3 regions of the Kurthia sp. ISK08 genome follow, and region 3 is predicted to be linked to each of the others. Evidence: riboswitches for the same ligand, from Rfam matches in the RefSeq annotation. Region 3 holds a riboswitch; each other region holds the start of a gene.

Region 1 (2,270 bases), on a different contig from region 3:
TTTTTATTTCCATATCAAATGCCCTATTTTTCATAAAATAACATTTTTCTCGCAACATAAACGGATATTCCCTATTCTTTTATGATAAAAAGTGCTAGTATAAGCAATCGAGGAGTGATTCAAAATGAAATTAACAAAATACGTATTAGCATTTGGGATGTTAACAGGTGCTACTCTACCTTATACTTTACCTGCTACGGAAGCTTTTGCTGCCACAAAAAAAGAAGGTGTTGTGTCAAAAGACGTAATCGTACGTGCGGCATCTACACCAAAATCAAAAAATCTTGGTACATTAACAAAAGGAACAAATGTTACGATTTATAAAGAAACAACATATTGGTACCAAGTGAAGTTCAATAATAAATTGGCTTATATTTCAAAAGATTACGTGAAGTTGAATACAAAGAAAAAACCAACAACAACGAAGAAACCGACAACAACTAAAAAACCAACAACTGACACACTTGTATCAAAAGTTCCTTCAAAAAAAGCTGCAAATGCGACAATTAAATCGAATGTATATTACTATAAAACAGCTTCAACAAAAGGAAAATCACTTGGTATTTTGAAAAAAGGTACGAAAATTCATGTGAATTCTACAAGTAAATTTGGTTGGGTTGAGTTCGACTTCAACGGTCAAAAAAATTACGTCTACAAAGACTTTGTAACAATGACAAAAAAATAATCAAATGGGAATCGTAGTTTAGACTACGGTTCTTTTTTTATCTTCTCTAAATTCTGAATAATTATTTAATTTAGCTTGAAATTTCGCTGTTTGCATGGTAAGATTCCATTAATTGACTAATAATCGATTAATTAAATAGGTTTTCTTATCGAGAGAGATGGAGGGACATGGCCCGATGAAATCTCAGCAACCCCCTCTTTAAAGGGACAGGTGCTAAATCCAGTAAGACGCAGTTCTTGAAGATAAGAAGAATCACTCTTACATAGAGTTTTCTTCTTACTATTAGAAGAAAACTTTTTTTATTACACAAAAAAGGATGAGGACAATGACAAAAATCGAAACACTTTTAACTCAGGTGGGAACACATTCAGATGAAAAAACAGGTGCAATCAACGCCCCAATCTACCTTTCAACTGCTTACCGCCATGCAGGTCTTGGAGAATCAACAGGCTTTGATTACACGCGTACAAAAAATCCAACGCGATCGGTATTAGAGGAGGAATTTGCACGTTTAGAAGGCGGAGATGCTTGTTTCGCCTGTAGTAGCGGTATGGCTGCAATTCATTTAATCCTCTCGCTATTTAAAACAGGTGATGCAGTGATTTACCCGGAGGATTTATATGGTGGCACATACCGACTGGCAACACAATATGAAGCACAATATGGTATTCAAGCAATCTTTAACGACTTTTCATCTCTTGAAGAGGTGGAACAACTTGTTATTGAACATCCTGTTAAGGCGATTTTCTTAGAAACGCCGACGAATCCTTTAATGCAGGAAATTTCTATCGAAGAATGTGTGAAAATTGCGAAAAAATATGGCATTTTATTGATTGTCGACAATACATTTTTAACACCGTACTATCAACGCCCAATTGAGTTAGGTGCAGATATTGTTATGCATAGTGGCACAAAATATATTGGTGGACATAATGATGTATTAGCAGGACTGGTTGTGTCAAAAGGTACTGAACTAAGTGAACGTCTTTTCTTACAACATAATGCGATTGGTATGACACTCTCACCTTTTGATAGCTGGTTACTACTTCGCGGTTTAAAAACACTACACCTTCGTATGAAACAACATACAGCAAACGCTCAGGCGATTGTGGCATTTTTAGAGAAGTCGCCACATATACGTGACGTTTTATATGCTGGACGCGGTGGCATGGTATCCTTCCGTCTACAATCTGGAAAACAGATTGATCCATTCTTACGTAATTTAAAACTGATTGCTTTCGCTGAAAGTTTAGGCGGTGTGGAATCATTTATTACGTACCCAACAACGCAAACACATGCAGACATTCCGGAAGAAATTCGTAATGCGCGTGGCGTAGATGATTCACTTCTTCGTTTCTCAGTTGGCATTGAGGAAGCAGAAGATTTAATTGCGGATTTACAAAACGTATTTAACGTATTAGAAAGCGAGGCTGTTGTACATGACTAAAGAGCAAATTGAAACAATATTAATTACAGGTGCTACAAAACATGATTACGAAGCAAAATCGGGAGCTGTTAATGTACCGATTTACGCTTCTTCTACCTTCGACCAAGAGCATTTCGATGCTTTTGGCCCATATGATTA
Region 2 (2,270 bases), on a different contig from region 3:
GTACAGTACGTATCGGTATTACAGAATTTGCACAATCTGAACTAGGTGACATCGTATTCGTTGAACTACCATCTGTAGGCGATGAATTAACAATCGATCAACCATTCGGTAGCGTTGAGTCTGTAAAAACAGTTTCTGAGCTATATGCACCACTTTCAGGTGAAGTAGTAGAAGTAAATGAGGAGTTAGAAGATAGCCCAGAGCTAGTAAACGAATCACCTTACGAAAAAGCTTGGATGGTTGTCGTAAAACCTTCTGACGCTGCACAACTAGAAGCTTTATTAACTGCTGAACAATATGAAGAAGTAGTCGCAGGTTAATAGCACCCCTTTCATGTAGGTGCGCGTTTTCATGCCGATTTGATTAGAAGACACTGATTTCAGTTGTCTTCTTTTTTTTATTTTTTGTAAAGTATGTAAAGTTTTTTCTATGCACTTTTTTTATAAGCACTATTCCTACAAAAATATACCGAAAATATGGTATAAATAAAGTAAGAAAGAACAGAAAAAAGAATAAGGAATCAGATGGGATGGTGTGTATGAAGATTATTGAGAAAGTCCTCATTGTAGAAGGTAGACAAGATTGTTTACAGTTAAAGCCTATTTTGAATGAACCTGTTGAGATTGTCTGTACAAACGGAACTGTAAGTCCTCATCGTTTAGATGAACTATTACAACCTTATGAGAGTTGTGATTTTTATGCATTTTTCGATGCAGATGATATGGGCGAGAAACTTCGTAAGCTTGTACAACAAGAATATCCCAATACACATCATCTTTATACATTACCGCGTTACGGTGGTGTTGAACGCACGCCGCGTTATCATTTAGCAAAAGTGTTACAAGGAGCTAAATTTAAGATTAAGTCAGGTTACTTATTAGATAAAGGATGACAATAATGCAAGAATGGACACGTGAACAATGGGAAGAACAAGTGAAGTCCCAAGAAAAAACAGCTTTTTACCTCTATACACCAATGTGTGGGACTTGCCAAGTTGCATCAAGAATGATGGATGTAACGGAGCAAGCAATCGAACATGTTTCAATGGGAAAAGCCAACTTAAATTATATGGAGCAATTAGCGTATGACTTTGAAATTGAAAGTGTACCTTGCCTTCTTATTACGCAAAATGGCGAGTTAGTAGAGAAAATTTATGCCTTTCAGTCAGTACCACATTTATTTGAAAAAATTTTAAAGAAGTATTGACCTTTCAATTTAGAAGTGATAAAGTATCTACAATAACTAAATGAACTTAATTCGTTGCTCTTATAAAGAGAGGTGGAGGGAAGTGCCCTATGAAGCCCGGCAACCATCACATTATGTGAAAAGGTGCCAATTCACGCAAGGACTGTATGGTCTTTGAGAGATGAGAGAACGGTTTAGCATATTTTATGATGTTTAAACCCTTCTGTTGTCTGACAGAAGGGGTTTTTTTATGAATAAAGTTCGAAAAAGGTGGGAAACAATTTGATTCAACTCAGCAATGTGACAAAACAATATAAAACTTCAAATGGTCCCCTCACAGCTGTCGATCAAGTAAACTTAACTATCCAAGATGGTGAAATCTTCGGTATTATCGGTTACAGTGGTGCTGGTAAGAGTACGATGATTCGTTTATTTAATGGCTTAGAGAAACCAACAAGTGGTTCTGTAATTGTAAATGGTGAAGATATTTCAAAAATTAAAGGTGCTAAACTTCGTGCAGCACGTCATAAAATTAGTATGGTATTCCAACATTTCAATCTACTTTGGTCAAGAACAGTAGAAGAGAATATCGCTTTTCCTTTAGAAATTGCAGGTATTGATTCAGCTGCGAAAAAGAAGAAAGTAGCTGAATTAATTGAACTTGTTGGGTTAACAGGACGCGAAAAGGCTTATCCATCACAATTATCAGGTGGTCAAAAACAACGTGTAGGGATTGCGCGTGCACTTGCAAATGACCCAGAAGTATTACTCTGTGATGAAGCTACATCAGCATTAGACCCTGAAACAACGGATTCAATTTTAGACTTATTACGCAGTGTAAATGAAAAACTCGGTATTACGATTATTTTAATTACACATGAGATGCACGTTATTCGTAAAATCTGTCATCGTGTAGCCGTAATGGAGCAAGGGAAAGTCGTAGAAGAAGGCGATGTTCTTCAAGTATTCGACGCACCACAGGCACCTGTTACACAACGATTCGTTCAACAAGTAACGAATACAGTAGGGCAACAAGAGTCGATTGAACAAATTAAAGAACAATACCAACATGGCAAGTTAATTAA
Region 3 (2,270 bases):
TGTTGCACTAATTTTCAATAAACAAATTATGGGGTTCATCGTGTCACATATGAGTAATCAAGCAATTGAGCAGTTTGATGAACAAAAAGCACAAAATGCGGATGACGTAAGCTTTGATTTTGGTAATGTGGAAAATATTAGCTTACAAGATGTATTAAAGGCACAAATGAATCAAGGTGATGTACATTCAATTGGTGCATTAAGTGTTCCCGATGTATCTTTACAATTGCCTATTTTATACGGAATTTCAAATACAAATCTAGCAATTGGCGCAGGTACATTAAAGAAGGATATGAAAATGGGGCAAGGTAATTATGCATTAGCAGGTCATAATATGAATAATGATAAAACATTATTTAGCCCTTTAACGAAAGCAAAAAAAGGAATGCTTATGTACACAACGGACTATAAGCGCGTGTATACGTATAAAATTACAAAAATCTTTATTACAGAAGCAACTGACGTTCAAGTTATCGAAAATCAAGCTAAAAAAAGACTACTTACGCTCGTTACATGTAATTATGATGGTTCGAAACGATTAATTGTACAAGGTGAGTATGTCAATGCGCGTGATTTTGATTCAAATGCTGGCGATGCATTTACGATAAAAAAATAAAATATGAAGCGTATGAGATGTGAAAAAATCTCATACGCTTTTTTTAATACCTATTACTGAATTTACGAAATATTGTGATAAAGTAAGCGCTTTTTCGTACAATATTTAGCTGAAAGTGGTAGAAGCTATTGACGGTACTCTATTTAAGAGGTATGATTCTTTTAATATTTTAAAAATTCAATAATTTCTTATCAAGAGAAGCCGAGGGACTGGCCCGACGACGCTTCAGCAACCAGCCATTTAGATGGTCAGGTGCTAATTCCAGAAGGACTTATGGTTCTTAAAAGATAAGAAGGCTAATTTTCAAGTGTCAGTTCAAACCTTCTTATGCAATGTAAGAAGGTTTTTTTATAGCTTTTTTGAAATGAAGGAAGGATGGGGAGTGTATGGGGTTACTAGAAGATTTAAAGACAAAGGTATTAACAGCAGATGGCGCAATGGGGACACTGCTCTATTCATATGGGATTGATTTTTGTTATGAAGAACTGAATGTTCGAAAGCCGGAAGTAATTGAGAATATTCATAAACTATATATTGAAGCGGGCGCTGATGTCATTCAGACGAATACGTACACAGCGAATACGATTAAGTTAGCTCGCTACGGTATTCAAGATGAATATGAAGCACTGAATCGTGCGGGTGTAGAGGTAGCGAAAAGAGCTGCAAAGAATGGCGAGTACGTACTTGGAACAATTGGTGGAATTCGAGGTATTCGTAAGGATGAACATTCACTAGATGAGATTATTGAATCACTTGTTTTACAAGCAAAAGTATTACTTGATGCAGGTGTAGATGGTTTACTACTCGAAACATTTTACGACTTAGAAGAGCTTGAAACATTAGTGAAAACAATTCGCATATTCTCAGATGGACCGATTGTAGCGCAAGTTTCGATGCATGACCCAGGGGTTTTATTAAATGGAATGAAGTTGAATGATGCACTGCAACATTTAGAAAGAGCTGGAGCTGATGTTGTCGGTGTGAACTGTCGGTTAGGCCCGTACCATACAGTGAAGGCGCTTGAAAATGTTGAGCTACCAAAGAACTCGTTCTTATCTGCGTATCCGAATGCAAGTCTACTCGATGTAGAAGAAGGAAAAGTGGTATATGAATCAGAAGCAGAATATTTTGGGCGCGCTGCAGTTGAATTACGTGATGAAGGGGTTCGCTTAATTGGTGGATGCTGTGGAACAACACCTGAACATATTCACGAAGTGAAGAAACATTTATCAGATGTTTTACCAATGGAAAATAAAGAAGTTATCACAACTAAAGAAGAAGTGATTCGTGAAGCTAATGTGTCTAAATTTGAACCACTTCACGAGAAAGTAAAAAAAGGGCGTTCCATTATCGTTGAACTTGATACACCGCGCCATTTAGAAACGGAAAAGTTTTTAGAGGGAGCAGCGATTTTACAAAAAGCGGGCGCCGATATTGTCACAATGGCAGATAATTCACTTGCTTCACCGCGTGTATCGAATGTGGCGATGGGATCGATTTTAAAATATGAAAAGAATGTACGAGCATTAGCACATATTACATGTCGTGACCGTAATTTAATCGGGCTACAATCTCATTTGATGGGCTTAGATGCATTAGGTATTCACGATATTTTAGCTGTGACAGGTGATCCAACAAAGGTAGGGGATTTCCC

What was found. A riboswitch is a leader RNA that binds a small molecule or an ion and turns the genes downstream of it on or off. The one in region 3 is predicted to bind S-adenosylmethionine.
Region 1: it holds a riboswitch for S-adenosylmethionine, as region 3 does, so the genes downstream of both, ACKVQX_RS06715 (methionine biosynthesis PLP-dependent protein) here and ACKVQX_RS14055 (bifunctional homocysteine S-methyltransferase/methylenetetrahydrofolate reductase) in region 3, are expected to answer to the same signal.
Region 2: it holds a riboswitch for S-adenosylmethionine, as region 3 does, so the genes downstream of both, ACKVQX_RS09045 (methionine ABC transporter ATP-binding protein) here and ACKVQX_RS14055 (bifunctional homocysteine S-methyltransferase/methylenetetrahydrofolate reductase) in region 3, are expected to answer to the same signal.

What each region holds. Positions count from the first base shown of each region.
Region 1 covers NZ_JBJXHL010000003.1:25,144-27,413, reverse strand. The annotation lists gene ACKVQX_RS06720 (SH3 domain-containing protein) at 125-685, shown strand; SAM riboswitch class I at 828-934, shown strand; gene ACKVQX_RS06715 (methionine biosynthesis PLP-dependent protein) at 1,011-2,132, shown strand; gene ACKVQX_RS06710 (PLP-dependent transferase) at 2,125-2,270, shown strand, end outside.
Region 2 covers NZ_JBJXHL010000004.1:65,658-67,927, reverse strand. The annotation lists gene gcvH (glycine cleavage system protein GcvH) at 1-320, shown strand, start outside; gene ACKVQX_RS09055 (toprim domain-containing protein) at 539-892, shown strand; gene ACKVQX_RS09050 (thioredoxin family protein) at 898-1,206, shown strand; SAM riboswitch class I at 1,264-1,373, shown strand; gene ACKVQX_RS09045 (methionine ABC transporter ATP-binding protein) at 1,468-2,270, shown strand, end outside.
Region 3 covers NZ_JBJXHL010000010.1:33,998-36,267, reverse strand. The annotation lists gene ACKVQX_RS14060 (class A sortase) at 1-616, shown strand, start outside; SAM riboswitch class I at 802-910, shown strand; gene ACKVQX_RS14055 (bifunctional homocysteine S-methyltransferase/methylenetetrahydrofolate reductase) at 1,003-2,270, shown strand, end outside.